One region of the Arthrobacter sp. IK3 genome, then DNA from elsewhere that is predicted to be linked to it. Evidence: riboswitches for the same ligand, from Rfam matches in the RefSeq annotation. Region 1 holds a riboswitch; the other holds the start of a gene.

Evidence for each region. A riboswitch is a leader RNA that binds a small molecule or an ion and turns the genes downstream of it on or off. The one in region 1 is predicted to bind cyclic di-AMP.
Region 2: linked by a shared signal. The riboswitch ahead of ACSLGO_RS08740 (C40 family peptidase) and the one ahead of ACSLGO_RS16940 (M23 family metallopeptidase) in region 1 are both predicted to bind cyclic di-AMP.

The regions. Positions count from the first base shown of each region.
Region 1 covers NZ_JBPPSW010000014.1:82,248-97,379, reverse strand. Annotated here, with positions in the region: gene ACSLGO_RS16975 (helicase-associated domain-containing protein) at 1-983, opposite strand, end outside; gene ACSLGO_RS16970 (hypothetical protein) at 1,024-1,305, opposite strand; gene ACSLGO_RS16965 (cold-shock protein) at 1,535-1,918, shown strand; gene ACSLGO_RS16960 (DUF3027 domain-containing protein) at 1,934-2,404, shown strand; gene ACSLGO_RS16955 (MFS transporter) at 2,459-3,754, shown strand; gene serC (phosphoserine transaminase) at 3,803-4,927, opposite strand; gene ACSLGO_RS16945 (metal-dependent transcriptional regulator) at 5,152-5,853, shown strand; cyclic di-AMP (ydaO/yuaA leader) riboswitch at 5,939-6,148, shown strand; gene ACSLGO_RS16940 (M23 family metallopeptidase) at 6,152-6,916, shown strand; cyclic di-AMP (ydaO/yuaA leader) riboswitch at 7,042-7,198, shown strand; gene ACSLGO_RS16935 (NlpC/P60 family protein) at 7,202-8,008, shown strand; gene ACSLGO_RS16930 (NlpC/P60 family protein) at 8,039-8,827, shown strand; gene ACSLGO_RS16925 (HNH endonuclease) at 9,061-9,558, shown strand; gene mobA (molybdenum cofactor guanylyltransferase) at 9,555-10,235, shown strand; gene ACSLGO_RS16915 (DUF6457 domain-containing protein) at 10,245-10,529, shown strand; gene ACSLGO_RS16910 (molybdopterin molybdotransferase MoeA) at 10,526-11,815, shown strand; gene ACSLGO_RS16905 (FdhF/YdeP family oxidoreductase) at 11,766-14,117, opposite strand; gene fdhD (formate dehydrogenase accessory sulfurtransferase FdhD) at 14,193-15,044, shown strand; gene ACSLGO_RS16895 (sensor histidine kinase) at 15,041-15,132, opposite strand, start outside.
Region 2 covers NZ_JBPPSW010000005.1:185,032-200,163, reverse strand. Annotated here, with positions in the region: gene hrpB (ATP-dependent helicase HrpB) at 1-2,200, shown strand, start outside; gene ACSLGO_RS08745 (CarD family transcriptional regulator) at 2,316-2,828, opposite strand; gene ACSLGO_RS08740 (C40 family peptidase) at 3,171-4,097, opposite strand; cyclic di-AMP (ydaO/yuaA leader) riboswitch at 4,101-4,266, opposite strand; gene ACSLGO_RS08735 (hypothetical protein) at 4,774-5,193, opposite strand; gene ACSLGO_RS08730 (hypothetical protein) at 5,468-5,815, shown strand; gene ACSLGO_RS08725 (DNA alkylation repair protein) at 5,955-7,052, shown strand; gene ACSLGO_RS08720 (TrkH family potassium uptake protein) at 7,225-8,526, shown strand; gene ACSLGO_RS08715 (potassium channel family protein) at 8,519-9,214, shown strand; gene ACSLGO_RS08710 (glycerophosphodiester phosphodiesterase family protein) at 9,379-11,259, shown strand; gene ACSLGO_RS08705 (metal-sensitive transcriptional regulator) at 11,272-11,529, opposite strand; gene ACSLGO_RS08700 (hypothetical protein) at 11,936-12,589, opposite strand; gene ACSLGO_RS08695 (alkaline phosphatase) at 12,710-15,004, opposite strand.

The sequences.
Region 1 (15,132 bases):
GTGCCGATCGGTGCTTCGGCAGCGAGGGCCAGCAGTTCGGTAACGAGCCGCAGGGTTTCCGCCACGGCACCGAAGGCCGCGTTGTCCCGCAGGGCTTGCGGCACCGGGCGCGGCGTTGGGGGAACGGGATCCAACTGGAAATCGGAAACGATCACATGGCCGCGGGACGCCTGTCCCACCGGCCGGGGAAGTTCAACGTGCAGGGCATCCAGCGGCACCAGGAGACCGTGCGCCACCAGCCACTCCACGGGTGTGGGGGCGGGATTCTCCAGGACGGCACGGCTAATGGCAGCCCTGCGCGGAATGGTTCCCACCGGCGAGTACTTGAAGCGGCGGAGGAGTTCATTGGTCTGCGGAGGGGCATCGGCCAGCAGGGCCTCCCACCCGGCAGGATCCGAGACCAGATGATGCAGCGAGTGCGCCGCCGTGGAGGGCGTGTCTGCCTTTTCGATGGGAAGGCCACGCTGGCGCAGCCCTTCGACTATTCCCACAAGGCGCTGTCCGAAGTCCGGCTGCTGCGCGGCCAAGGTGGAATAGGGCCGGCCAAGGCCGGCCGGGTAGGCACCCAGCGCTTCGCCCATAACCGAAACCGGGAGGTAGAACCGGCGTCCGGCGTCGGCTTTTGGAGCTCCGGGATGCGGCGTAGCCCGGCGCAGCAGGGCAAGGCTGTGGAGGTAGCCGAGGATCGCGTCCAGCGCCTTGATGGTAGATCCGGAAATGGATGCCTTGAGCCAGGACGCGGTGGTGCTCAGGTGCGAGTCTTCGTTGGTGGTCAGATCCAGTGCCTCGAGTACCTGGAGCTGGGGTGCCGTGAGTTTTTCGAGCGCACGCTGTACGCTGATGCGCGTTGAGGCCCGGGCTGCCAGCGCCTGGAAATCCGGCACCGGAGGAAGCGCCAGGTCCGGCCGGGCGAGGAGGAGTTCACGCAGTTGTTCGTCACTGCGCGCTTCAAGGTCTTCGGCCAAGGCTCGGATCGCGGACATCGTCCAATACGTTACCCGAGTGGCACCGAAAACAAACGGGTTAACCCCGGCGCCGCCGCACGATTGAGTCAATTACCAGCCCCGCCATCATGAGGAAGGCCAGGGGCAGGCAGTAGAACGCGCCCGCAGCGAATCCGGGCCAGACTGCCTCTCCGCGAAGTGCCTCCAGCAACAGGGCGGCAAGGCTTCCGACGCCGGCCACGGCAAGAGCTGCGGCCAGTATGCCTGCCGGCAGGCGGAGGGGTGAGCGCTTCTTACGTGCTGTGCCCTGCGCGGCGGTGCCGTCTGCTGAATCTGCGTGGTGAGGGCCCAGGTGCTCCATGGTCTTTAACGCTAACAGCTAAAAACCGGCCAGCCCAAAGTGGGGCGGGCCCAGCATTAGGGGGCTCGGGATATTCTAAAGGGAAGACTCTTCCCCGTAGTATCTCAACAGGCGTCCGCCGCCGGTCCGACTGGACTCCGGAAGACGGATACGCGCGGACGTAACACCCCTTTCATCACCAGATGCGGTCGAAAGCCCGCACCCGACACCTAAGAACGAGGTAAGCGAAGTGCCCATCGGCAAGGTCAAGTGGTTCGACACTGGCAAGGGATTCGGATTCCTGGCCACTGACGACGGCCAGGAAGTCTTCCTGCATGCTTCTGCGCTTCCCGCTGGTGTCAGCGAGGTGAAGCCCGGGACCCGGATGGAATTCGGCGTCGCAGACGGACGCCGCGGCCCGCAGGCGCTCTCTGCCCGCATCCTGGAGGCCCCGCCGTCGGTGGCGAAGGCCACCCGCAAGCCCGCGGATGACATGGCCGTCATCACCGAAGACCTCATTAAACTGCTGGATGGCATCTCCAATGGACTGCGCCGGGGCCGGTACCCGGAGAAGAAGCATGCAACCAAGGTGGCTGCGGTGCTGCGGGCTGTTGCAGACGACCTTGATGCATAGGGACAGAACCACCGAGTGAAAACCACCGAAGCGAGCGATACCCAAGAGACGCCGAAGCCTGCTGCCGCGCGGAAGCCTCCGCGCAAGCCGTCCAAGCCGGACGCGGTACTTGCCGCTGCCGTGGCGACGGCCCGCGCCGGCCTGCTGGAAGTAGTGCCGGAAGAACAGATAGGGGAGTGGGTCAGTGCCGTTCCCGACGCGGACCGGCTGGTAACCCACCGGTTCCGGGCCAATCGGCCCGGCTACCGCGGGTGGGAATGGTTCGCCACCGTGGCCCGGGTTCCCCGCGGCAAGGCCGCGACGGTTTGTGAAGTGGGACTGCTGCCCTCGGCGGAGGCCGTCCTGGCTCCGGAATGGGTGCCGTGGTCCATGCGTGTCCGTCCGGAAGACGTGGCAGCGCAGGAAGCAGAGAAGGAACGGGAAGCGGCGGCGGCTGCGCCGGAGGAAGAATCCGCAGCCACGCCTGCGGCAACGGAGGACGACTAAGCAGTGAGTGCACGGAACGCGGTTCACGATCCCGGAAGGGAGAAGTGAACCCTCATGTTCCGTTCCCTCCGCATCTTCAACTACCGCATCTGGTTCCTCGGAGCACTGGTTTCCAACATCGGAACCTGGATGCAGCGCACCGCGCAGGACTGGCTGGTCTATGACATCCTGACCAACCAGGATGCCGCTGCGATGGGTGTCGTCATGGCGCTCCAGCTGGGCCCCCAACTGCTGCTTGCACCCTGGGCAGGACTGGTCGCAGATACCTATGACCGGCGGAAGGTCCTGCTCACTACGCAGGTGGCCATGGCCGCCCTGGGCGCTGGATTGGGTTTGCTGGTGCTCTCCGGCCACGCCGAACTGTGGCATGTCTATGCCTTCGCGCTGGCCCTGGGCGTGGTCTCGGCCATCGATGCGCCGGCCCGCCAGAGCTTTGTCTCCGAGGTGGTCAGCGAAGAGAACCTGCCCAACGCCGTCGCGCTCAACAGCGCCTCCTTTAACGGCGCCCGCATGGTGGGTCCGGCGGCAGCGGGCCTGCTGACCGTGGCCGTAGGCCCGGGATGGGTCTTCCTCATTAACACCGTGACCTTCGCCGCCATGGTGCTGGCGCTGCTGAAGATGCGGTCCGCAGAGCTGCGCGTGCTGCCCAAGGCACCGCCGGGCAAGGGCAGGATCCGGGCCGGCCTGAAGTACGTGAGGTACCGGCCGGACCTCATCATGGTCCTGCTGGCCATCTTCATAGTGGGTACCTTTGGGCTGAACTTCGCGGTGTACATCGCGGCGATGGCCCGCACCGAATTCGGCCAGGACGCCGGAATCTTCGGCCTGTTGAACTCCATCATGGCCATCGGCTCGGTTGCCGGTGCGCTGCTTTCAGCCCGCCGGGACAAACCGCGGCTGCGGTTCATCTTCGGTGCGGCCGGCGCCTTCGGCGTTGCCTGCCTGATCGCCGCACTGTCACCGAACCTGTGGATCTTCGCGCTGTCCCTCATCCCGGTGGGACTGTTCGCACTGACCCTGATGACCAGCGCCAACGCCTACGTCCAGACCACCACCACGCCGGTGATGCGGGGCCGGGTCATGGCGCTCTACTTCGCGATTTTCCTGGGCGGCACTCCGCTGGGCGCCCCAATTGTGGGATGGGTCTCCAACGCGTTCGGCCCCCGCTGGAGCCTGGGCGTCGCTGCGGCCTCCGGCCTGGTCACCGCCGTGATTGGCCTTGTCTGGGCCTGGCGTTCACACCACCTGCGGCTGCATTACGACCGCTCCATGCGCCGGCGCCTTTACCTGACGAGCAGCGCCAGCGAGGACACCGCGGACCTGACACAAGAGGACCCCGGCCCGCGCTAGCGGGGCCAGGGTCCTCTCTGCGGCCTTACGCAGGCCCGGGCGGATCGGCTAGGAGTGCTCGATCACGTAGTCGATGCACTGCAGCAGGGCACTGACGTCGTCCGGCTCAATGGCAACGAACGTAGCGATCCGCAGCTGGTTGCGTCCCAGCTTCCGGTAGGGCTCCACATCCACGATGCCGTTGGCACGCAGCGTCTTGGCGATGGCCGCCGCGTCAATGGACTCGTCAAAGTCGATGGTGGCGATGACGTTGGAGCGGTCCTCCGGGCGGCTGACAAACGGCGAAGCCACACTGGACTTTTCCGCCCACGAGTAGATTCGGCCTGCGGAGTCCGCAGTGCGGGCCGCAGCGAAACCGAGCCCGCCGTTGGAGTTCAGCCACTGAATCTGCGCATCCAGGGTTACCAGGGTGGAGAGCGAGGGCGTGTTGTACGTCTGGTTCAGCCGGGAGTTGTCCACAGCGGTCTGCAGGTTCAGGAAATCCGGGATCCAGCGGTCGGAGGCATTGATCCGCGCGGCGCGCTCAAGCGCTGCGGGGGAGAACATGCCCAGCCACAGTCCGCCGTCGGAAGCGAAGTTCTTCTGCGGAGCAAAGTAGTACACGTCAGACTCCGCGAGGTCCACGTCCAGGCCGCCGGCAGCGGAAGTGGCGTCAATCAGGACCAGCGAACCTTCGTCGGCGCCTGCAACGCGGCGGACCGGAGCGGCCACACCGGTGGATGTTTCGTTCTGGGGCCAGGCGTAGACATCCACGCCCTCTTCGGCAACCGCCTCGGGACGCGTGCCCGGCTCGGCCTTGATGATGCTGGATGCGGCAAGGAACGGTGCCTTGTTGGTGGCCGCGGCGAACTTGGAGCCGAATTCGCCGAATGACAGGTGCTGGGCCTTATTCTCCACCAGGCCGAAGGACGCAATGTCCCAGAAGGCAGTGGAACCGCCGACGCCGAGGACAACTTCGTAGCCCTCAGGCGCGGAGAAGAGGTGGGAGAGGCCTTCGCGGACGCTTCCCACAAGGTTCCGGACCGGGGCCTGGCGGTGGGATGTTCCGAGCAGCTTGGTTCCGGCGTCGGACAGCGCCTGGATTTGCTCCGGACGGACCTTGGAAGGACCGGCTCCGAAGCGCCCGTCCCTGGGGAGAAGTTCAGCGGGAATCGTAACGGCGGTATCGCCCATTTCTGTATGCTCCAAGCGGGTTGGCAGGGTGCTTCACGTACCCTTCCATTCAACACCCCGTGCCCGTCCCGGTCCTATTTATGACCGGCCCTCGGGCACGGGATCAGCAGATGCGGTAATTCAGCCGGGTTTGCGGCCATGGGCTAACGTGGAAACAAAACTGCCGGCGCGTTCTGCGCCGCTGTGGTGATTCTCTTTTGCACGATTGCTAGGAGTGGCTGGTCATGACGGACCTCATCGACACAACTGAGATGTATCTTCGGACGATCCTTGAGCTGGAAGAAGAGAACATCGTGGCTTTGCGGGCCCGGATCGCCGAGCGCCTGCGCCACTCCGGTCCCACCGTTTCCCAGACCATTGGCCGGATGGAACGGGACGGGCTGGTGGTGGTCTCCGGTACCCGTCAGCTTGAACTGACGGACCTTGGACGGCGGCGCGCCACCGAAGTCATGCGCAAGCACCGCCTCGCTGAGCGCCTGCTGGCAGACGTGATCGGCCTGGACTGGGCCTATGTCCACGACGAGGCCTGCCGCTGGGAACATGTCATGAGCGAGCGGGTGGAGCGCCGGCTGTATGACCTGCTGGGTAAGCCCACGGAGTCCCCGTACGGCAATCCGATTCCGGGCCTGGAAGCCCTTGGCGGGGAGGCAGCACTCCAGCCGCTTACTCCGTACCGGGACCTGCTCTCCGCTGTATCGGAGGTCAGCGCCGGTCAGCCAATGCTCCTTGAACGCCTGGCCGAACCGATCCAGGTGGATCCGGAGCTCTTGACCCAGCTCGACGAAGCCGGCCTGCGTCCGGGTGCCACCATCACCGCCGAGGTGGTGGGAGGCTACATCTCCGTCCGCGTGCCGGGCATCGAGGGTGCCCTGGAACTGCCCGCGGAAGTGGCTTCGCACGTGTTTGTCTCCGCGCCCGCTTCGTGACCTGCCGCCGCTCCAGATAACGGAATGGTATCTTTTGGGCTTTTTCCCCTATAGTGGCATCTGACTACAGCAACAACACCGTTCACCGGTCCAACAGCCTAACCCTGCCACTGGACCGCAGGTGCAACCGTTCGCGGGCAGGGGCGGAGGACCCACCAACCGGCAGTATTACTGTCTTGGGGTGAAGCCCTTCGAGCAGCACGGCACAATCCTCACCGGACTGTACGTGCGTCGTGGGCCGAGTTTCTCTACTCGAATCCGACAGCTAACTTCGCAGGCTTGTTAGAGAGGGAAACACTTGTCGAAGCATGCTGCTTCGGGCAGGCGCAGGGCTGAATCGCCAGCTGCTGAACTGCGCCCACGCACCGCCGTCCGGACCACCGGAAGGCGCCGCGCCGAACCCGTACACCGCCCCATCGGCGGAGCTGCCCAGAAGTTCGCCATTGCCGCTGCCGCCTCCGGGCTGGTGCTGACGGTAGCGGTACCGACGACGGCGGCAGCCACCGATCCGGCTGTCGAGCCGCAGCCGGTTGCCGCAGACCCGGTCTCCGCGGACGCCAACGCTGTCCTGGACTTCGAGCGGACCGCACTGAGCTCCAAGTTTGATCCGGATGCCAAGCTCCGCAGCCTGACCGTGGCCGGTACGGACGTGATCCCGGCCGCGGCCAAGGGAACGCTGGCCACCCCGCTGAGTTCGGACCTGGTCCAGACGTCCTCCTTCGGCTACCGGGTCAGTCCCATTACCGGCACCGCCGGGGAACTGCACACGGGCCAGGACTTCGCCGCAGCATGCGGCACCGAAGTGACCGCGGCTGCGGCCGGCACGGTGAAGTCAGCCGGCTGGCATGCACTGGGCGGCGGCAACCGCGTTGTGGTGGATCACGGTAACGGCGTTGAAACCACCTACAACCATCTCTCCGCCATCAGTGTCTCCGTTGGGGACACCCTGGAGCGCGGCCATCTGGTGGGTGCCAGCGGCACCACGGGCGCTTCAACCGGCTGCCATCTGCACTTCGAAGTACTCGTAAACGGCACTCCCGTCGACCCCCTGGGCTGGTTGTGACCGCTCCAACACGCTTTCGTGACCTGAGCGTGACATTTCAGTGATGTTGTTATATTCTCGTCACCGTGCCTGATTCGCCAAAGATCAGACACTCTCGAACAGATTGCCGAGCTCTGCCACTGTCCGAGATCCGTTCGCAAAATCGCATGGCAGAGGCGGGGGAACCAATTTCGGGTTTCGTAAGAAGCCCTTGGGGTTAAGTTGCCGGACCTAGCAGTCCAGCAACCGGGTGACTCCCATCCGAATCCGACAGCTCACCTCGTAGGCATTGGGAGAGGCAAAACTGTGTCATCAGTCAATTCCGGCCGCCGTCGTGCCGCCACTGCGCCGGTAACTCCGTTTACCGCGCTGTCCAAAGCTGTTACCGCCAACGCAGGCTCCGTAGGTCGCCAGGCCGCCGTCGTCGTCGCTGCTTCCGGCCTCGTCCTGGCCGCAGGTATGCCGGCCCAGGCAGCCCCGGTCTCGACCGACCGCCAGGCCCTTGAATCCACCCCCCTTAACGTTGTGACCTCGAACGGAACCGTGACGGTTTCCGAGCAGGCACCGTTCGAACTTCCGGTCCAGCCGCTGGCCGGTTCCGTTTCCGGAGCCGAGACCCGCGCACAGATCGCCGCTGCCGAGCAGGCTGCCGCTGAAGAAGCCGCAGCTGTTGCCGCAGCAGCACAGGAGCAGGCCGCCGCCGCACAGCAGGCCGCAGCTCCCGCCCAGGCCGCTCCGGCCGCTGCCCCGGCCGCTCCGGCTGCCGGCGAGGTCACCACCGCCTCCTCCGCTCCCGTAGCCGCCAGCGGCGTTGCCGCCGGCCTGGTCGCATCCGCTTACTCCCAGATTGGCGTGGCACAGGACTGCACCGCCATGGTCGAGAAGGCACTGCGCTCGGTTGGCAAGTCTGTTGGCGACCTGGCTCCCGGCCAGTTCTTCGCTTACGGCACCGTTGTCGGCAGCCCCCAGGCCGGCGACCTCGTTATCACCGGCGGCCACGTTGCTATCTACGTCGGTAACGGCCAGGTCATCAGCGGTGGCCTGAACGGCATGAACACCGGCCTGCACTCCCTGTCTGACCTGCCGGGCGCAAGCTTCGTCCGCGTCAGCTAATCGCTCAGTTTCCAGAAACAACGGAGAAAAATGACCACGTCAACTGAGCGTGCGCGCCACCGCGCGCCCGTGCAGCGAAACGCGTCCCTGACCGCTCTTGCCGATGCCGTCAGCAACGCAGGTACCGTTGGCCGTCAGGCAGCAGTGATCGCAGCTGCTTCCGGCCTCGTCCTGAGCACCGGCGTTGCCGCAAACGCGGCCGGACCGGAAATCTCACGCGATGTGCAGACCAGCAAGCTGGATCTGTCCTCCATCCCGCTCCAGGTTCCGGCCGATGCAATCGGACCCAACCTGACGCTCACTCCCGTTCCGGGCGTAACGGTGGCTCCCGAGGTCACCGTCCAGTCCCAGGAAGTGAACACTCCGGCCGTACAGGAAACAGTTGCGGACAACAGCACCGCTGCTGGCGACACTGCTGCAGCCAACACTGCCGCAGCACCGGCCGCAGCCCAGGCTGCACCGGCTGCTGCACCCGCCGCGTCTTCCTCAGGCGTCGCGGCAACCATCGCCGCAGCTGCGTATGCCCAGTTGGGCGTCATGCAGGACTGCACCATGCTTGCCACCAACGCGCTGGCCGCAGCGGGCATCAACTACCACGGCTGGCCTGCCGGTTACCTTTCCCTGGGCCGGACGGTCAGCGCCGCGGAAGCAATTCCCGGTGACCTGATCTACTACGCTGACGGCGGCATGGGCATGGCCCACATCGCTGTCTACGTGGGCAACGGCCAGGCCGTCCATGGCGGTTTCTTCGGAAACCAGACCGTGGTTGCACCTGCTGAGCTCGGTTCCGGCGGAGTTTACATCCGCGTCGGCGGCTAAGACGCACGAATGACACAGAGAAGGGCCTTGCCGGGAACGGCAGGGCCCTTCTGCCGTTCCGGCAAGGTCCTATCCGGCGCCTGCAGGACGGCGGCCCGGCGCGATCAGGCCAACTCGGACCCCTTTAATGGCGGGAACGGCCCCGGCGGCTTACCCTTGCAGTGAACATTCGAAGTACCGCTGGGCCGGTGGACGTTGTTTTGCCGGCGGCGGGCAGGCGAAGAGGAACGTGCATGCGAACCCTGGTTCTGAACGCGGGCTATGAACCGCTGGCTGTGGTCACTTTCCGGCGCGCGCTGGTGCTCGTTCTTGCCGGAAAGGCGAGTGTCCTGGCCGAGAGCGGTGACCCGGTGGTAGGTCCCGGCGATGTGTTCGGGCGCCCGTCCGTCATCCTGCTGAACCGGTACGTCAACATTCCCTACCGGGATTCGAGTGTGGCAACCCGCAGGGGAGTGCTCCGCCGGGACAGCCACTCCTGCGCGTACTGCGGAAAGGCCGCAGCAACCGTGGACCATGTGGTCCCCAAATCCCGCGGGGGAGAGGACAGCTGGGAAAACATGGTGGCATGCTGCCTGCGCTGCAATAACAAAAAGGGAGACAGGACCCTGAACCAGCTTGGCTGGAAGCTGCGCTTTACTCCTCGGGCGCCGCACGGGACCCGCTGGCAGATCCGTGAGCTGGAACAGCCGGCCGCCCAGTGGAGCCCGTTCCTCGGGGATACGGCTGCATGAGCGGCCCGAAACTGAGAGGATACGACGCCGTCATCCTGGCCGGCGGCCGCTCCTCACGCCTGGGCGGTGTGCCGAAGGCAGAACTCAGGGTTGGAGGCGAGACCCTGCTGGAACGCACCCTGCGGGCCGTCCAGGAGGCGGTTTGCGTGGCCGTTGCGGGGCCGCCGTCGCTGGAGGGAATACTCGCACCTTCTTCGTATACCCCGGTCCTGGTCAGGGAGGATCCTCCCTTCTCCGGCCCTGCCGCCGCGGTGGGGGCAGGAATTGCTGCCCTCGGCGGCTTCTCCGCCGGCAGCGGCGCACCGCGCCGCCCCTGGACCTTCGTACTTGCCTGCGACATGCCGGACGCGGCGCGCGCAGTTCCCGTGCTGCTCGGTGCAGCGGACGAGGACCCCAGCTGTTCCGTGCTCGCCGTGGACGGTGCCGGCAAAACGCAGCCACTTGCGGGCCTCTACCGCACCGATGCGCTTCTCGAGGCCGTGGCCGGAGGGCCGGCACCGCTGGCAAATCTCTCAATGTTCAGCATGCTTGCTAGGGTGCAGTGGAGAGAGGTTGCCGTTCCGGAGGGAAGCACCGCGGACGTGGACACTTGGGACGATGCCGTGAAATGGGGCATCCGGTCCGGGTCACGCGCCGCCGCCCCATCATCCGGATCCGCAGCTGCAGCCAAGGAGTAAGGAGCCAGCATGGGAACCCAGCAACAGGAACTCGAGGAATGGACGCAGCGTTTGCTGCAGGCCTTCGAGCTTGACGGTACAGAGGTGGACATCGACGCCGTACTCGACCTCGCGGCCGCAGCCGCCCACAACGTGGTCCGTCCCGCCGCGCCCCTCACGACGTTCGTGGCCGGACTCGCCGCAGGGCTCGCCGCCGGAAGCGGACAGGCGGATGAGCCTGTCGCCATGCGGGCAGCTATCCGGGCGGCCCAGCGGGAATGCGATGCCGAAGCCGGCCGGAGGGAGGCCAAGTGAACGGTTCCGCGCCCGTGATCCTGCCGCTGCAGCCCAATACTTCCTGGAAGGAAGCGAGGACGGCCGCGCACGCAGCCGCGCGTCCGCTTCCGTTTGAAACCGTGCCCCTCGCCGAGGCGCTGGGGCAGACGCTCGCGTCCGACGCCGTCGCACTCCAGCAGGTGCCGCACTATGCCTCCTCGGCCATGGACGGATGGGCGGTGGCCGGCCCGGAACCGTGGACGATTGTGGTGCCTGAGCCCGAACCCGAACCCTGGCAGATCCACAAGGAATCCGGCCGGCGGCCGCTGCAGGCGGGCGAAGCCGTGTCCATCCTGACCGGCGGGCTGGTGCCCGCGGGTGCCGAGGCAGTCCTGCGGACAGAGAACGGGGACCTGACTCCGGGAGATCCTGCGGTGCTGCGCCGTGCAGCCACCGCACGGGAAGACGAACCACGCCTCGGGGAGCACATCCGGCCCGCCGGCGAAGAAGCCGCAGCCGGAGAGACGACTATCCCGGCCGGCACGGTCCTTAACCCGGCACACATCGCCCTGGCCGCAGTATGCGGCCACGACACGCTGCCGGTGCTGCGGGCACCGCGGGTCTCCATGCTCTTCACCGGGGACGAAGTCATCGAATCGGGACTGCCGGACTCCGGACAGGTCCGTGACACGTTCGGCCCCCAGCTGCCGCGGCTGGTGGAGATGCTGGGCGGGCGCGTGGATGTGGTGCAGCGGCTGCCGGACCGCCTGGATGATGTGATTGCCGCCCTGAGCACCGACGCCGTGGACGAGCACTCACTGGCCATGTCCTCAGGCGATGTGCTTCTGACCACCGGCGGAACCGGGATTTCCGACGCTGACCACCTGCGCAGGGCGCTGGAAGCGGTGGACGCCGAACTCCTGATTGACGGCATCGCGATGCGCCCCGGCCATCCGACGCTGTTGGCACGGCTGCAGGACGGCCGGTTCGTCGTGGCGCTGCCCGGTAACCCGCTGGCGGCCATGATGGCTGTCTTCACGGTGCTCGAGCCGTTGCTGCAGGGACTCCGCGGCGCCCCTGCAGGCAAGGACTACCACGTCCTGGCGGGCGTCGATGTGGCTCCGCTGCCCGGGCGCACCCGTCTGGTTCCCTGCAGGATCCAGGACGGGCGCGCGTTTCCTTCGCAGTACTTCCGGTCCGGCATGCTTCGCGGGCTGGCCGAAGCGGACGCGGTCATGGTGCTGCCCGAAGAGGGCTGCACCGCTGACCAGGCCGTTAGTGCGCTGCCGCTGCCGTGGCCGGTGCAGCAGCCTCCAGCCGGATAATCACCGACTTGGACGTTGGGGTGCCGCTGACTTTGGCAACGGAGTCCAGCGGCACCAGCACGTTCGCCTCCGGGTAATACGCGGCGGCGCATCCCACGGGAGTGTTGTAGGCGACCGCCCGGAAGGACTCGGCACGGCGTTCAACGCCGTCCTCGTATTCGGAGACCATGTCCACCATGTCTCCGTCCCTGAAGCCTGCTGCCGCAAGGTCCACCTCATTCACGAACACCACCCGGCGTCCGCCGTAGATGCCGCGGTACCGGTCGTCCTTGGCGTAGACAGTGGTGTTGTACTGGTCATGGGCGCGCAGGGTCTGCAGGATCAGCCGGCCCTCCGGCACCTTCGGATAGTCCAGTTCATTGGCCGTGAAGCGCGCCTTGCCGGTTGCCGTGGCGAACCGGCGGCCGTCGCGAGGTCCGTTGGGCAGGACGAATCCGCCGCCGCCGTACTTGATCTTGGATTCGAAGCCTTCAAACCCTGGAATGACGTTTTCGATGTGGCGGCGGATCAGGGAGTAGTCGGCACGGCAGGCTATCCAGTCCAGCTGCGGGGCATTCGCACGGTACGGTGCAGACTCCCCGGTGAAAAGGCGCTCAGCCAACTCGCACACGATGGCCACCTCCGAGCGGACTTCCGGTCCCGGCGGCTCCAGCCGGCCCTGGGAGGCGTGGACTGCGCTCATTGAGTCTTCGACCGTGACCCGCTGGTCACCGGTGGCCTGGGTGTCCCGATCCGTCCGTCCCAGTGCGGGCAGGATTAGTGCCCGGCGGCCGTGGACCAGATGGGACTTGTTCAGCTTCGTGGATACCTGGACCGTGAGCTCGGTATTGCGCAGCGCGTCCTCGGTGACAGCGGAGTCCGGGGTGGCGCGGATGAAGTTGCCGCCCATCGCCATGAAGACCCGCACCTTCGAATCCCGCATGGCCCGGATAGCGTTGACCGTGTCGAATCCGTGGCGCCGCGGCGAAGCGAAGCCGAATTCGGCGTCGAGCTTGTCATGGAATGCCTCCGGCATGCGCTCGAAGATGCCCATGGTGCGGTCGCCCTGGACGTTGGAGTGCCCGCGGACCGGGCAGACACCGGCGCCGGGGCGGCCCACATTGCCCTGCAGCAGGAGCACGTTGACGACGTCGCGCAGCATGGCCACGGAGTGCTTGTGCTGCGTGAGGCCCATGGCCCAGCACACCACCGTGGACTTGGCGGCGATCAGCCGGGCTCCGGTGGTTTCGATCTGCGCGCGGGTCAGCCCGCTGGCGAAGCAGATTTCGTCCCAGGACGTGTTCCGGATCTCCGCCAGATAGGAATCGAGTCCGTCGGTGTAGTCCCGAATGAAGGCGTGGTCGAAGACGTTCCCGTGTTCCTCTTCCTGTTCCAGCAGGTATTTGCCCAGCCCCTGGAACAGCGCCTGGTCCCCGCCCAGGCGGATCTGCAGGAAATCATCGGCCAGCTGGGTGCCGCCGCCGAACTTGGTGCCCAGCAGGCCGGATGCGGTCTGGGGGTTGTCGAAGCGCAGCAGCCCGGCCTCCGGCAGGGGATTCACGGCCACGATCGTGGCGCCGTTCTTCTTCGCCCGCTCGAGGGCGGTCAGCATGCGGGGATGGTTGGTACCGGGATTCTGCCCGGCCACGATGATCAGGTCCGATCCCTGGACGTCATCCAGGCTCACGGTGCCCTTGCCGATGCCCAGGGTTTCCGTCAGGGCGGAACCGGAGGATTCATGGCACATGTTGGAACAGTCGGGCAGGTTGTTGGTGCCCAGGCCGCGGACCATCAGCTGGTACAGGAAGGCGGCCTCGTTCGAGGTGCGGCCGGAGGTGTAGAAGACCGCCTGGTCCGGGCTGTCCATGGCGGCCAGCTCTTCGACGATGATGTTGTAGGCGCCGTCCCAGCTGATCGGGCGGTAGTGGGTGTCACCGGCTTCAAGGACCATCGGGTGGGTCAGGCGCCCCTGCTGGCCCAGCCAGTAGTCGTCCTTCTCCAGCATCTCGGCTATTGAGTGCTCCGCGAAGAACTCCGGCGGCACCTTCCGCTTGGTCGCCTCCTCCGCCACGGCCTTGGCGCCGTTCTCGCAGAACTCTGCGGCGTGGCGTTTATCCCCTTCCGGCCAGGCGCAGCCGGGGCAGTCGAAGCCCTTCTTCTGGTTGACGTTCATCAGCGTCTTGGCGCTGCGCAGCGCACCCATCTGGTCGAAGGAGATGCGCAGCGAGTTGATCACTGCCGGCAGCCCCACGGCATGGGTTTTCGGATCACCGACCCGCAGCTCTGATTCGTTGATTCCATCTTTCGGAGCCTTGCTTGGCACAGCCACCACGTCCTTGTGTAGGAAATCCCCTAGTCTGAAGTGAAGCCAGTCTAAGACTTATTGAGGAGCGATGGGATGGGACGGGTTTCACGGCGTGCCCGCATAACGAGGTTCCGCACTGACGGAACGGTGAGCCGGCGCGATGACGTGCTGGCCGGAGAGGAGCCGCTGGAGATCCGTTTCCAGGGCAAATCCTTCACCGTGACCATGCGTACCCCCGGTGACGATTTTGACCTGGTGGCCGGTTTCCTGGTCTCCGAGGGCGTCATCTGGGAGGCAGGCCAGCTCATCTCCATGCGCTACTGCGCCGGCGTCGATGAGGAGGGGCAGCAGACCTTCAATGTGGTTGATGTGCAGCTGCGCCCGGGCACCGCGCTGCCGGACACCGGCATGGAACGGCATGTCTATACGTCCTCCTCCTGCGGTATCTGCGGCACCGCGTCCATCGAAGCGGTGCGGAAGTCGTCCCACTTCGACGTGGCGGAGGACGGCGTGCGGGTGCCGCTTGAGGTCCTGGCCGCCCTGCCGGACCGCCTGCGCGAAAGCCAGGCACTGTTCGAGAAGACCGGCGGCGTCCACGCGGCCGGTCTGTTCACCGCAGAGGGTGAACTGCTGTGCCTGCGCGAAGACGTGGGACGGCACAATGCCGTGGACAAAGTGGTGGGCTGGGCGCTGCGGGCGGGCATGCTGCCGCTGCGCGGCACCGTGATGCAGGTGTCCGGCCGGGCCTCTTTTGAACTTGTTCAAAAAGCCCAGCTGGCGGGGATCCCGGTCCTGGCCGCGGTCTCGGCGCCGTCGGCCCTTTCCGTGGACCTGGCGCGCGACGCCGGCATGACCCTGGTGGGGTTCAGCCGCGGCAACTCACTGAACTGCTACTGCTTCCCGGAGCGGATCCAGGCACAGGTGCCGGCCGCAGCGGGCAGCTAGCTTGCGGGCAGCAACACTTCGGCGCAGGTTCCTTCTCCCATGGTGGAGGAGATGGTGAGCCGCCCGCCGTGCTGATTAACAATGTCCT
Region 2 (15,132 bases), on a different contig from region 1:
CGGCGCCGTCGTGCTGGATGAAGTCCATGAACGCGGCCTTGAAACCGACCTGCTCATAGGCCTGCTCGCGGAGGTGCGCCAATTGCGGCCGGACCTGGTGCTTTGCGCTATGTCCGCCACTCTGGACACGGAACACTTCGCGGGGCTGGTGGGAACCTCCGAAGTGCCTGCCCCGGTAATCGACTGCCCCTCGGCGCTCTATCCGCTCCACGTCCAATGGCAACCGCCCGCCGCGGCACGCCTGGACGAACGCGGAGTCACGCCGGCCTTCCTTGATGCCTTGGCCGGGCTCGCCGTCCGGGAGCATGCACGCGCCCTGGCCGGGACCCCGGACGTTGATGCCCTGGTGTTTGTTCCCGGTGCGCGGGAAGTGTCCCATGTTGCGCGGATCCTGCGGCAGGAGGCCGGCCCGGGCACGGAAGTCCTCGAACTGCATGGCCAAGCTCCGGCTGCTGAGCAGGACCGTGCGGTGTCCGGGCGGTCCGCCGGGGACAGGCCGCGCATTATCGTGTCCACCTCCCTCGCTGAGTCTTCCCTCACTGTTCCGGGGGTCCGCCTGGTGGTTGACTCCGGGCTGGCGCGCGAACCGCGGCGGGACGCGGCGCGGGGGATGAGCGGACTCGTCACCGTAAGTGCGTCCCGAGCATCGGCGCGCCAAAGGGCCGGGCGCGCCGCCCGGCAGGGACCGGGAACGGTAGTTCGGGCCTATTCGGAAGCCGCCTACGCAGCGGCGCCGGCGCATCCCACACCCGAGGCCGCGGCAGCGGACCTTACCGCTGCCGCATTGATCCTTGCCTGCTGGGGAACGCCGGGCGGCCGTGGCCTCGCGCTGCCGCAGCCGCTCCCCCCGGCCGCCCTCGAAGATGCCGAGGCCGTGCTGAAGGGAATCGGCGCCGTCGATGCGGACGGCAAGGCTACGGACACGGGACACCGGCTGGTCCGCATCCCCGCCGATCCCCGCCTGGCACGCGCGCTGCTGGACGGTTCACAGATCCTTGGCGCGCGCAGCGCGGCGGAGATCACTGCCATGCTCGCGGGAGACAGCCGGCCGTCCGGCGGTGACCTGGTGCGGCTTCTCGCTGCACTCCGCTCCGGCAGGGACCCGGGTTCGCATGCATTCGACCGTGAGGCCCGGCGCCTGCAGCGTCTCGTTGAACCGGCCGCGAAAGCTGCTTCGGGCACAGGCACGGAGACATCCCCGGCCGCCAGTGACGCCGTAGGGACGATGGTGGCGCTGGCTTTCCCGGACCGGGTGGCCCGGCGTGTTTCCGGTGCTGCCGGCGAGCAGTACCTGCTGGCATCGGGCACCCGGGCCGGACTGCCCGCTGACAGCCCGCTCCGCGGTCATGACTGGCTGGCGGTGGCTGAGGTTTCCCGGGCCGCAGGCCGCGCAGCGTCAGGCACGGGCGCAGTGATCCGCGCCGCTGCACCGCTTCGGCCGGAAGAAGCAGAAGCAGCTGCCTCCCAGCTGCTCACGCAGGACGTTACTGCAGTCTTCGACTCCGGCAAGGTGACCGCGCGCCGGGTTCGGCGGCTCGGCTCGATTGAGCTTTCCTCCACGCCGGTCCGGCCGGCCGCCCCGGAGGGACGGGCTGCGGTGGCGCGGGCCCTGGCCGGCCAGGGCCTCGACGCCATCGGCTGGTCGGCTTCGGCCGACGCCCTGCGCCGCCGGCTGGCGCTGCTGCACCGTGTGCTGGGTCCACCCTGGCCCGACGTTTCGGAGCCAGCCCTCCTTGCCGGCCTGGAGGGCTGGCTGGGGCCGGAGCTGGAAGCACTTGCAGGCGGCGCGCGGTCAGCGGGCATCGATCTCCTCGATCCGCTGCGCCGCCTGCTGCCCTGGCCAGAGGCCGCCAGGATGGCAGAACTGGTGCCGGAGAGGATCCTGGTTCCCAGCGGAACGCAGGAACGGATCAGTTATCCGGAGGTGGACGACGACGGGCCTCCCGTGCTGGCGGTGAAACTCCAGAAGTGCTTTGGCTGGGCTGAATCCCCGCTCCTGGCCGGCGGCCGGACCCGCCTGCAGTTCCATCTGCTTTCACCCGCGGGGCGTCCGCTGGCTGTGACCGATGACCTGGCGTCTTTCTGGTCCGGTCCCTATGCACAGGTGCGCGCAGAAATGCGCGGGCGCTATCCCCGCCATCCTTGGCCGGAGGACCCGTGGACCGCCCCGGCTACCGCAAGGACCAAAACACGCACGTGATGCGTCGCAGGCGGACAGCACCACAACGAGGCTGGGACCGGGCACGAAAAAGCCCGGCAACACTGTTTCGCGTTGCCGGGCCTGTGCACGCCGCAATCGTGCGCGGGAACGGGGATCAGGTGACGGGCTCAGCAAGGGACGTTGAGGAGGCCTGCCAGACGCCGTCGAGCACCGCGGCGGCCTCATCCTCCGTGACGCCCAGGGACAGCGAAATCTCAGTGAGCAGGGGACGCCGGGCATGGCGCAGCATGTCCCGCTCGGCGTGGGAAAGTCCCTTTTCCAGTGAACGGAGGGTGAGGTTGCGGACCACCCGGGCAACATCCGTGATGCTGCCGCTGGCCAGCAGTTCAGTGTTCTCCTTGAAACGTCTGGACCACTGTGTTTCTTCGGCATCCGCGCCTGCCTTGAGGACTTCCATCAGCTTTTGAAGCTGCGCTCCGTTAAGCACCGGGCGCAGTCCAACCTCGGCAGCCTTCGCCAGCGGGACCCAGACCTCGAGCCTGTTCGCCTGGACTTCCAGGACCAGGTACTCCATGTCTTCGCCGCGGACTTTGCGGGTGGCAACCCGGCGGATAGCTGCGGGACCGTGGTGGGGGTGGACTACGGTTTGACCTACGTTAAACGTCAATGTGATTACCTCTGGCTGCGTCGAATCCTGACCCGGTATCCGCCTTTGCGAGCCAGATGGACCGGCTCGCTGAGGGGAACACCGTCCCACTACAGGCCCCGTAGGCGAAGTGGCGGGAGCGCGGAGGCGGTACCAGCACATGGGTGAAGGTTCTGCCGGCCGCGAGTCTGGCATGTTCCATTATTTCACGTTCGGGGCTTGAGCACCCTGCCTGGAGCAGAGCGGGCTGATCCGGGTTCCCGGATCTGCCAGGGATGCCCGCGGCATTAAAGCAGGGCGCCCCCTTCGGGATCCGAAAGGGGCGCCCTGGGTGCTGCCGGCAAGAACCGGCGGCTACGCAGACTATGCGCGGTAGTAGACGGGGCCGGAGCCGAGGTTTGCGGTTGCGATAACGGTCTGGTTACCGTTCATCCCGCTGTGGATGGCCTGGCCGTCGCCGATGTAGATGGCGATGTGGGGGACACCGGCTCCGCCGTTGGCGTAGTAGATCATGTCGCCGGGCTGCGGGTCGGAGACCGGGGTGCCGTAGGCAGCCAGCTGTGCGGGGGACAGGTCGCCCACCGAGTGGCCTGCAGCGCGCAGTGCCTGCTCCACCAGGACGGTGCAGTCCTGCATGGCGCCGAGCTGGGAGTAGGCGGAGCTGACCATGATTGCGCCGGCGCCGGAAGCTGCCGCGGCGGGTGCCGGGGTCACAGCCTGCGTGGTGACGTTGCTCTCGTAACCGGTAAAGGTGCCGGGATCGGTGTACGAAGCAGCGGGGGCTGCGGCCTCGGCCGGAGCCGCATAGGTCTCAGCCGGAACGTAGGTCTCCACCGGTGCTGCGGCCACGGCCGGAGCTGCGGCGGCCTCACCGGAAACAGTGATGACGTCACCGGGGTAGATGATGGACGCCAGCGACAGCCCGTTCAGCGCCAGGACGCTGTCCAGGGTGACGCCGTAGGAGGCCGAGATTTCGCTCAGCGTGTCACCTGACACTACGGTGTGGGTTACGGCCGCCGCCGGAGCCGGGGTTTCAGCTGCCGGGGCAACCGCGGGCTGGGGGGCTGCGGGCTGGGCGGCCGGAGCGAAGGTGCTGGCTGCCGGTGCCGGGGTTTCGTTGATGACTGCGCTGGCCTGTGCCGGTGCTGCCATGCCGAACATGAGGCCTGAGCCTGCTACGACGGCTGCTGCGGTTCCGGTTACAGTGCGTGCCTTGACGGGTGCTGCCTTTGCGATGCTGGTCCAGATGCTGGACTCTGCGCAGTGACGTCCGCGATTCTTAGAAGACAAGGTATTACCTCTCCCTATACCTGCGAGGTGAGCTGTCGGGTTCGGATGGGAGTCACCCGGCCGCCGGTCTCATCCGGTCGGCTTAACCCCAAGGATTCAAAGGACCCAAAAAATTGGTTCCCCCGCCCCTGCCGTCGTATTGCAAAAGGGACCCCGGCCAAGCGGCAGAGCTAGGTAACGAGCCCGGGGCGCCGCATCAGGACTGCGGCATGCCAAGGACACTAACAGCAATTTCTTTTTGATTGCAATTCGGTAACGACGCCGTGTTGCCATTGTGTGCAGTGAGTCACGCGTGTTAGCTGAGCACCTTGCTGTCTAGTCTTATCACAGCAGTCCCGCGCGCCACATGCCAGCCGGGTCCGATATGGGCCCCCGGGCGGTCGCTGACGGCGCTTTGCCGCGGGGTCGGCAGGACGGCATGGCCGGTCCGGGTGCGGGGCAAAAGCCCCGGATTCAAGGGGAACGACACCTCGCCGGAGAGTGGGGCGCAGTGAAGGAATTCCCCATTTCAGCCGCCTGAATGGTCTCCAGCGGGCCGGCAGGTACGGTCCCGCCGGCCTGCAGGCGGGGATGGTTGCAGATCACAGTTATGCCGCACTCAACCCTTAGGCGTAGTGGTGATTCACACACTATTAGCCCGGATTGACCGGCGCTGCGACGGAGACCCCGCGCTGCCTTACGCGCGGGGAACGGAGCGCCGGACCGCAGTCCAGATGACCCACATGCCGCCAGCAGTAGTAAGGGCGGCAGCGGTAGGCAGCAGCCAGGTGACCGGCGTTCCTCCGGAGGCTGACACGGCTGCGTACAGCAGCCAGCACGCCGCCAGGGCCCCACCAGCAGCGCCTGCACAGAACCGCGGGGATTTACCCGCTGAAGCTCCCACGTATGCGGCTGCGCTGGCGGGGCAGGCGAACGATCCACCCAGGGCCGCGCCGCCCACGATAGTCCAGAGGACATAGCTGGAGAGGTCTCCAGGCTCGACGAGGGAGGCGGTAGTGAGCTGGAAGTTGACCATGGCGAGCGCCACGCCGGCCAGCGCGCCCAGCGGGATGAGGAGAAAGACGGGTCTACGGGTCCGTGCGGGCGTGCTGCTCATGCTGCCAACTCTATCCGCGGCGGCTGGACCCGGCAGAAATGAGAGGTGAATGACATCCCGCTTTTTATGAATGACTCAGAATAACTGCTAGAGTCTTATCAACGCCTGACGCCTACCGCCAGGCCTTCCCGTCCACAGCCGGTCACCCGCGAATGGACCGAGGACCCGTGCAGCCCGGCCAGACGGGCTGCTCCCACTTTTGACGCAACGCCGCCCAGGAGCCGGTGCACTTTGTGCTGCCCGGCTGCCCGGCCTCCGACCCATGAGGAGAACAATGTTCGAGACAACCACTTCCGCCCCCGCCCGCACCATCCAGCACCGGGCCGCAGTGCGGCAGCAGGGCCAGAGCCGCATTGAACGGACCGTTCCGGCCGGGCGCCTCGCTGCGCTGGGCGGCAATTACGTTGCAGCCTTCGGCCGGCCCGGGTCAGTTCCCGCACACCGGCATGCTCTCCTGTCCGGCGCCGCCTCCGGCCACGGCTACACCGCACGGTTTGACGGCGCGGAACACCGAACCCCTGCAGCAGCTGTAGACAGCTACACTGCCGTTTTTGGATCCGCCTCCGATGCGCCCGCCCCTGCTGAGCGTGCCCGCGGCAGCTACACGGACGCCAACCTCTGAGTCGGCGTCCCCCCGGGCGCAGCGGCCGGAGCATGCCCGGCAGCGCTAGGATGGGAAACCGCCGCGGGAACCAGCGGCGGTTCGCTGACCCGGATTGCCGGGTTCCTACGGCTGATTGCGGGGGACTGCCTTGGGCGCCATGGATGATTTGCTGGGCCCTGCCGAAGTAGCCGCCCTGCAGCGCAGCCTCGCCGCTGCCGCCCCGGCACCGGGGCTCGACCGGCTGCATGGAGTGGTGCCGGAGCTCAACGCGCTTTCGCTCCGCGGCAGGACGGATGTCCTTGCCACGGCACTCACCGAGTCCTATCCCTCCTACGCCGAAGCGGCCGCAGCGTACCGCGCAGCGCTGAAGGATGAGTCCTTCAAGGGGTGGATTATATGGCCGGTTTCTGAATCCTCCGTGACGCTGGCACTGGCTGGAGAGGATCCCGGAGACTTTGACGACGCGCTTGACCTGCTGGCGGAGCTGACCCCGCGCCTGACGAGTGAGTTCGCCATCCGCAGGCTCCTGGCCGCTGATATGGACCGCACCCTCGCCCGGGCCCGTACCTGGACACGGGATCCGGATCCACACGTGCGCCGCCTCGCCAGCGAGGGAACCCGAGCGTACCTGCCGTGGGCTATCCGCGTTCCCGGGCTGCTTGAGAACCCGGAGGCCACACTGCCTCTCCTGGATGCTCTCCGGGATGACCCCAGCGAGGACGTGCGCCGGTCCGTGGCGAACCACCTCAACGACATTGCCCGCCATGCCCCTGAGGTCACTCTCCGCACGTGTGCCCGTTGGCTGGATTCACCGTCGCGCTACACGGACCGCCTGGTCCGGCACAGTCTCCGGACCCTGGTCAAAAAAGCCCACCCGGGTGCGCTCTCCCTGCTGGGATTCGAACCCGCCGAGATCCGGGTGGACGGGCTTTGCACCTCCACCCCGGCCATCACGCTCCCGGGCAGGCTCCGCTTCGGGTTCACCCTGACGAATACCGGAAGTACGGCTGCGAAGCTGGCAGTGGACTACGTGGTGCACTACGTAAAGGCCCGTGGCGGAAGTGCCCCCGCCGTCTTCAAGCTGGCGGTGCTTAACCTGGAGCCGGGGGAATCCCGCGCCCTCTCCGCTTCGCATGCACTGCATCAGATGACCACCCGCCGACACTACGCGGGAACGCACCGGCTGGAGATCCAGGTTAACGGGATCCGCAACGGGTCGCTGGCTTTCGAGGTGGACCTGGCGGATCCGGTGTGAATCCTTCTGCGGGCACGGTGCCGGAGAGCCGCCTGCCGCAGCCGCTATTCATGACCGCGGTGTCCGTGGCGCAGCGCCGAACGGTGACCGCAGCACACCGGCGGCGTACTGTCGAACTGTGCCTGGGCCTGCCGGGCCGGGCGGCCGCCGGCGGGTCCCGCGCCCATCACAAGTGGTATTCCTTGGTTTCGTAGCCGCAGCCCTCTGCGGAACGGGACTGCTCATGCTCCCTGCCTCGGGTGCGGTTCCCGGCAGTGCCTCCTTTACGGATGCACTTTTCACCGCAGTGTCCGCCCTGTGCGTCACCGGACTGTCCGTAGTTGAAACCCACGTGTACTGGTCCACGTTTGGACATGTGGTGATCCTGGTCCTGATCCAGGTGGGCGGACTGGGTGTCATGACGTTCGCGTCCATAGTGGGCCTTGCCGTCATCGGACGGTTCAGTTTCCGGTCGCGGCTGCAGGCCGTGGCGGAAAACCGCAGCCAGGACCTGGACAGCACACCCAGGGTGATTGGCGGCGTCGTTCTCATCTCCCTGGTAACCGAAGCAGTGATAGCCCTGCTGCTGGCCCTTCGGTTCTGGCTCGGCTACGGGAAGGACCCCGGCGAAGCCGTCTGGCTGGGGGTATTCCATGCCGTCTCCGCGTTCAACAATGCCGGGTTCTCGCTGTTTCCCCGGAACCTGGAGGGCTTCGCCGCTGACCCGCTGGTGTGCCTTCCGGTGGCCACCGCCGTCATTATCGGGGGACTGGGCTTTCCGGTGCTCGTCCAGCTGCGCCGTGCCTGGCGTAAGCCGCTGCGCTGGACCATCAATACCCGTCTGGTGCTGTGGGGAACACTGATCCTGCTGCCGGCCGGAACGGTGTTCCTTGCCCTGTGCGAATGGAACAACCCACAGACCCTCGGTGCCCTCTCCGGTCCGGAGCGGCTTCTCGCCGCGTTCTTTATGTCCGTCCAGACCCGGACAGCAGGCTTCAGCTCAGTCGAGGTTGGGCAGATGGAGCCGCTCTCCTGGCTGGGAATGGATGTGCTGATGTTCATTGGTGCCGCACCGGCAGGAACCGGGGGCGGCATCAAGGTAACAACGTTCGCTGTGCTGGTGTACGCAGTCGCCGCCGAGGTGCGGGGCAATGAGCAGGTGACTGCCCTCGGCAAGGCACTGCCTGCGTACGCCGCCCGGCAGGCGCTGGTGGTGGTGCTTGTTGCTGCCGGAGTCATCGCCGTCTCGACCGGGGCACTGATGGCCATGTCCAGTTATCCGATGGACCGGCTGCTGTTCGAGACAGTCTCCGCCTTCGGGACAGTGGGGCTCTCTGTGGGCGTCTCGACTGCACTTCCCGTAGCAGGGGAGCTGATCCTGGTGGTACTTATGTTCACAGGAAGGCTCGGACCGCTTCTGCTCGCCTCCGCGCTCGTCCTGCGGGAGCGCAGGTTCCGGTACAGACTCCCCGAAGAAAGGCCGATCATTGGCTAAGTTCAACCTGTTCAACGGCCGGGAGGCGGAGCGGATCAGTGAGTCCGACGCCGTAGCGGTGATTGGTCTTGGGCGGTTTGGGCAGGCCCTGGCGCTGGAGCTCATGGCCAACGGCGTCGACGTCCTGGGCGTGGACGGGGACCGGCGGGTGGTGCAGGGCCTGGACGGGCGGCTTACCTACGTAGTGATGGCCGATGCCACGCGGGAAGATGTGCTGCGGCAGCTGTCCATCCCGGAGTTCAACCGGGTGGTGGTGGCCATCGGCCAGGACATCGGGGCCAGCATTCTCACGGTATCCCTGCTGCTGCGTTTTGGAGTGCCTCAGATCTGGGCGGAGGCGGTCACCGAAGCCCACGGGACGGTCCTCGAGCAGCTGGGCGTGCACCACGTTGTCTTTCCGGAAAAGGACATGGGGCGCCGCGTGGCCCACCTGGTCCAGGGCAGTCTGCTGGACTACATCCCGCTGGGCGGGAACTTCGCCGTGATCGAAACCGCCCCGCGTGAATTCCTGGCCGGCTCCACGATTTATCAGTCCCAGGTCCGGAGGCGGTTCGGCGTGGTGATCGTTGCGGTCCGCAAGTCCGACGGCGAGTGGCGGTTTGCCGAGCCCGACCTCCTGATCGAAGAGGGCGACGAACTCCTCGTCGCGGGGCCCGCGCGAAAGGCGGAGCGCTTTAGCCGGCGCTAACACGGCGAAAGGCACGCGCCCGGACGCTGCCGCCCGGTTGTTCGGTATGTGTCGCCATCATGACGCAGCGGAAAAGAGGGTGCTTATATACTCGTTGCCAAGTTGGATGCTGTCCAAAATTAGCTGGATTCCAACGTAAGGATGTTCGCCTGCAAGGAGCCGCCATGACCTCGACCGCCCGGCCAACCGCACCTGACGGCCTGGCATTCCGGCGGCTCGTCCCCGGCCTGCTCCGGGCCGGCTGGGATGTGCTGCGACGGGGTGGATGGCGCCTGCTCGTCGTCTACGCCCTCAGCCAGGTCATCCCGCTTGCCCTCGTCTCTCCGCTGATCCATTGGATGTTCACCCAGGCACTTGCTTCCGCGGGGGCCCATGCGGTGACATCAGAGGCAATTACCGGAATGCTCGCCAGCGGAATTTCAGTCACCTGGCTGGCGGGACTGTGCGTGGTAGCGCTGCTGGCCGTTTCCCTGCAGCTCAGCGTCCTGGTGGTGGCGGTGGACCAGGTGCGCCGCGGTGCCGGCCTTCGGCCCCGGATACTAAGAGCCAAGCTACTGTCCCTCATGCGCCGCCTCACCCGGCCCGGATTCCTGCCCCTCGGCATGTACCTGTTCCTGGTGGTTCCGCTGACGCAGGCGGGCGTCTTCTCCGTCCTCACGCATTCGATTGCCATTCCGAACTTTGTCAGCGGTGAGCTGCTCAAGTCGACGCAGGGGACACTGGTCTACGCATCCTTCCTGCTCGTTGCGGGCACTGCCGCGCTGCGGTATTCCCTCGCGGTGCCGCTGTTCGCCGTGTACGGCGTGCCCGGCGGAAAAGCGATGCGTCTGAGCCGGCGCGCGACGGCGCGGACCTTCCCCGCCCTGCTTGCAGCCGGCGGCACAGCGGCGGCGGCTGCCCTGCTGGCTGGTGCCGCCCTGGTGGTGCTGACAATCCTGCCCACCCTTGCCGCGGACCTGGTCTATCCCCGGGCGGCGGCCGGAGTGGCAGCCCTTGCCCTGGGTGCCGCCCAGATTACCGGTGTGGCGATCGCTGGCAGCTTGGTGCTCTTCGTCGCCGGAATGCTCCTGGAGCTCGTGGACCGCAACATGCCCCGGCTGGGCCTGGACGGGCAGTCAGGGGAGCGGATAGCTGAGCCGGTGGCCGCACTCGCGCCGCCCGTCACGCGTAGCCGCCGAAAGGTAACCGCTGCCCTGGTGGCGGGCGCCGCCGTCGTGCCCGCGCTGATCCTCGGGCTCATCAACATCCCGGTCATGGAGGGTCTTCGTGATGTTCCCCGGACCCTGGTCCTGGGGCACCGGGGGTTCAGCGGCGGAGGGGTAGAGAATACGGTCTCCGGGCTGCGCGCCGCGGCGGCCGCAGGCACCGACCTGGTGGAGATGGACGTCATGCAGACTGCCGACGGCGGGTTTGTGGCTATGCATGATGCCTCCCTCGCGCGGCTGGCGGCGCGCAGTGAAGCTGTGGCGGACCTGACCCTTTCCGAGCTGACGTCCATCACCGTGCGGGACCAGTTTGGCCATGCCGACTCGATTCCCTCGCTCCGGGACTATGTCCTCGCGGCCCGCGAGGCAGGCCAGCCGCTGCTGATTGAGCTGAAGCTCCACGGCGGGGAAACCGGGGACTACGTCGAGCGGCTGGTCGCCGAGCTGGAGTCGCTGAATGCCCTGGAGCAGAACATCTACCACTCGCTGAGCCTGGAGAAGGCCGAAGAGCTGAAGCGCCTGCGGCCGGGGCTCTATGTGGGGCTGACCCTCGCCGTGGCCGGCGTCGCGTCACCGCAAACGACCGCCGACTTTATTGTGGTGGAGGAAGCCTCCTACACCCCGGCGGTCCGTGAGTCAGCCTGGGCTGACGGGAAGGAGGTCTATGTGTGGACCGTGAACGGTGCCGATGCCATCCGCAGCATGCTCCGGGACAACGTCGACGGCATCATCACCGACCATCCGGATATGGCACTGGCGGACCGGAGCTCGATGGGGCCGGGAGAACCCATGAGTTCAAAGCTTTACGACGCCGTCATGCGCTTCGTGGTGATCTTCTAGCCGCCGCTGGCCCTAGGCGAGGGACATAAAGAGCTTCTCCATTTCCTTGCGGTCCAGGGCGGGGTCATCGCTCGTCAGGCACTGCTCAAGGCCTGAAGCGATAATGGCGAAACCGGCCCGGTCCACTGCCTTGGACACTGCCGAGAGCTGCGTAACTATGTCCTTGCAGTCCCGCCCCTCTTCGAGCATGCGCGTTACCGCCGCCAGCTGTCCCTGGGCACGCTTGAGGCGGTTGATGATCGGCGTGGTGTCTTCGCTGTCCAGCTGCATGGTTTCTCCTGTGCGGGGTGTGCGGTGTTGGCACGACTGCTCCCATGGTATACCCCGGTGGGTAATTTGCATACCCTGGGGGGTATGCTGGATAGTGGGTGCTGCCGCCGGGCACCGGCTCGGCGGGCAAAGTCACGCTAGGAGAGAATCATGTGCCGTGCCGTAAAGTGCCGCAGCTGCGGAAAGTCCACCTGGGCAGGCTGCGGGAACCACGTCCAGGAGGTCATGCGGAACATTCCGAAGCCGGACCGCTGTACCTGTGACCGGAATGCACCGGCCCCGAAGGCTGAGAACGCGGGCTGGCTGGCAAGGATTTTTGGCCGCTGACCGGGCGCCGCACTGGAGGGTGCAGCTCAGTCCCTGCGGTCCTGCACCCTCCGGAGAGCCGTCCGCGAGCGTCCGCGGGCTAGAGCACTACGCCGTCCGGCAGGTCCGGTGCGTCAAACTTCTGCCGTTCACACTCGGCCTTCAGCTGCGGATACGTCTGGGCAATCAGGTCCAGGATCCGGTTGCGGACAACCAGGTACGCTTCGCCGACCCCCACAACCCCCTTGAACTCCTCCAGCTCCGCTTCATAGGAAGTTTGTTTGTGCCTCAGGTAGTTCACGGTCATCCGGTCCCGCCGCGCCTGCGATGTACGGGGTCCGGCAGGGGACTGGCTTCGCCGTAGCCGGGAGTTGTAGTGGTCCAGCGCCCGCTGCTGGACCTCCTCCCACGGTTCGCGGAGGATACGGAGTTCGAGCGCCTGCGCCGCGGCAACAGCTTCCTTCTTCTTCGCCAGCGAGCGCTCCCTGGCAGCAAGCTGGCGCTTCCTCGAAGCCTCGCGGGCCTTCCGAAAGTCCTCCGTCGATTCAACGGCTTCCACCCGTTCCCTGGCATAGAGCTTCATGGGGGCGGCTTTGCGCGAGAATGGATTACGGGCCGTCCGGTCCGGCTCCGCCAGGAAGGACTTGATCTGGGTCTCCGTCCACCCGCGGTCCTTCTTCAGGTCCGCCGCGATCAGGAAATCTTCGCTGTTGGCAGGTTTTGGACGCGGCGGATGGTGCTTCCCTCGGGACATTCAGGACTTCTTCGATGGTGCGGACGGGGCGGCTCCCAGTCTAGTGGCCGTCCCGGGCACGACGGCGGCGCCGCCCGAAAGATCCGGAGTGCGCCGCCGTCGTTCTGCACCGCAGCACTGTTACCCGCCGTACGTCCGGGGGAGGGGAATGCCGCGCTGCTCCATAACGAGCCTCAACCGGGTGGGATAGTCGGTGATGATGCCGTCCACACCGAGGTCTATGAGGTAGTTCATCACGGCAGGCTCGTTGACCGTCCACGGCACAATCTTCAGCCCGGACTCCCTGGCTTCGGCGACCATCCGCTGCGTTACCGAAGTATAGAGCGGCGAGACGACGTCGTAGCCCTGCGCCGCGGCAGCCTTCACCGCTGACCCGTCGTAGTCGTCAATGTCGATACCGCCCAGGATCGGCGCGGCACCCGGCCGGCCGATCTCGAGCGTCTCCGGAGCAGCCACCAGGGCAACCCGGACCAGGCGCGGGTCCAGCCGGCCCGCAAGGTTCAGCGCCGACCAGTCGAAGGACTGGATGGTCACACGCTCAGCCATCCCGGACTTGCGTATCTCACGGACTACCGCCCGGGTCAGTGCCTCCATTCCGGGCCCGCCCGCCCGGCCGTCCTCGACCTTGGTTTCGATGTTGAAGCCAACCTCGCGCGCCTTTAGCTCGCGGGCGAGGGCAAACACGTCCTTGAGCTCGGCGATCCTGTTCCCTTCCGCAACCTGCTGCTCCGGGAACCCGGGCAGCTGGGCGAAACCGCAGTCGAGGGTCTTAAGCTGCGCCAGCGTCAGCTCGGAGACCCTGTCTCCCACGTACGGAAAGTCCGGATCGCCGGCGGAAGCCGGTTCGGTGTCACGGCATTTCGCAGCCAGGATGACGTCGTCATGCCATACCACCACGGCGCCGTCCTCACTGAGGTGGGTGTCCAGCTCTAGTGTGCTGACGCCCAGCCGGAGCGAATGTCGGAAGGCAGCCAGCGACTCCTCCGTATACTCACCCCGGCCGCCGCGGTGGGACTGCAGGTCCAGCGCGGAGCTGGCCGTCCCGGACCGCATCTGCTCAACCATGACCTCGAAAATGCGGGTGTCCTCGTAGAAGCCCCCGAGCTTTTCCGACCCCGGTCCCATTGCCGTCAGCGGAACATCCAGCGCAGTGTGGCCTTCGGTGGTCCAGTCGACGGAGAACACCTGGTCCGAGTTCGCTACCGGCAGCGGTCCGTCTTCGGCTGATATTCCGTCGCCGGACTCGTCCCCGGTGTCATTGAACGCTTCGATGGTCATGCCGCCGGTCTGGTGGTCCCCGACGACAATAAGCAGGGTGTTCCCGTCAGCTTCAGCGAAATCCCTGGCCACCGCGACGGACTGCTCGAAGGCGATCCCGGATTTGATGGTCAGTTCGGCGTCGTTGACGTGGGACATCGAATCGATTCCCTCGTCTTCCACCAGCAGGAAGAACCCGCCGCCGGTCCCTGCGTTGCCGCCGCCCTGACCCGGACCGCCGCCGTGGCGCGCCTGGGCTGCAGGAGCGGAGAGCAGTTCCAGCGCCTTCTGGGTCATGGTGGTCAGCGGGACCGCTGGTTCATAGATTTCCTCGACGTCGTCGCCGTACTGGAACATCTCCTCGTTGGCGAAGAGTCCAAGCACCTTCGGCCCCTGCGCCTGCAGAAGGCCTGCCTCGTCCCAGACATACTCGTAGCCGTCCGCCCGGGCCTGCTCCACGAGGTTGACCGGACCGGTGCTCTCCTCGGAAGGATCTTCGGGCGGATTGTCCGGATGCATGCCGGGGCTCCCCGCGGGATACCAGTGGTCCTCGCCTCCGCCCAGGATGAGGTCCGGCCGGCTGGATTCAAGGAACTGCCGGGCTATCTCGCTTTGCTCGCCGCGGTCCGCCACGTGCGATCCGAATGCTGCCGGCGTGGCATCCGTTACCTGGGCCGTCGTGACCAGGCCCGTCGACTTGCCCAGGGCGGCAGCGATCTCCAGTGCGGTGGGCACGGGCACCCCATTGAGGTCGACGCCGATTGCCCCGTTATACGTTTTCACTCCGGTGGACATGGTGGTAGCGGCAGCCGCCGAATCGGTGACGAACGTTTCCGGGTCTGCGGAGTTGGTGTGGACCAGTCCCAGTTCGGGAAGGGAGTCCATGACCAGTTCCCCGGTCAGCCCCACGTGGGAGAGCCGGATGGCGTTGCGCTGGGCGGTGCCCATGCCGTCCCCGACCATAAGGATGATGTTCCTGGCCCCCTGGGGCTTGTCCGGCCGGGGCTTTTTCGGCCCGTGGTCCTTCTTGTTGCCGGCCTGCTCCAGGCCCGGGGGCGACTCCGGCGGATTCGGCGCCGTGGCGGCCCCGGACGAACAGCCGGAAAGAATCAGGCCGCCCACTGCCGCCGTCGCCAGTGCCAGTTTTCCCTTGTTCATTTGTGGTTTCCCGTCTCAGAGTGCGCGAGTGATGACGCATGCCCCCTCATCAAGTGCGCTCACCCTTCCGGCGCAACGGCGGCACTGTCAACCGCACCGGGGAAAACCGGGCACCCGAGGACCGTTAC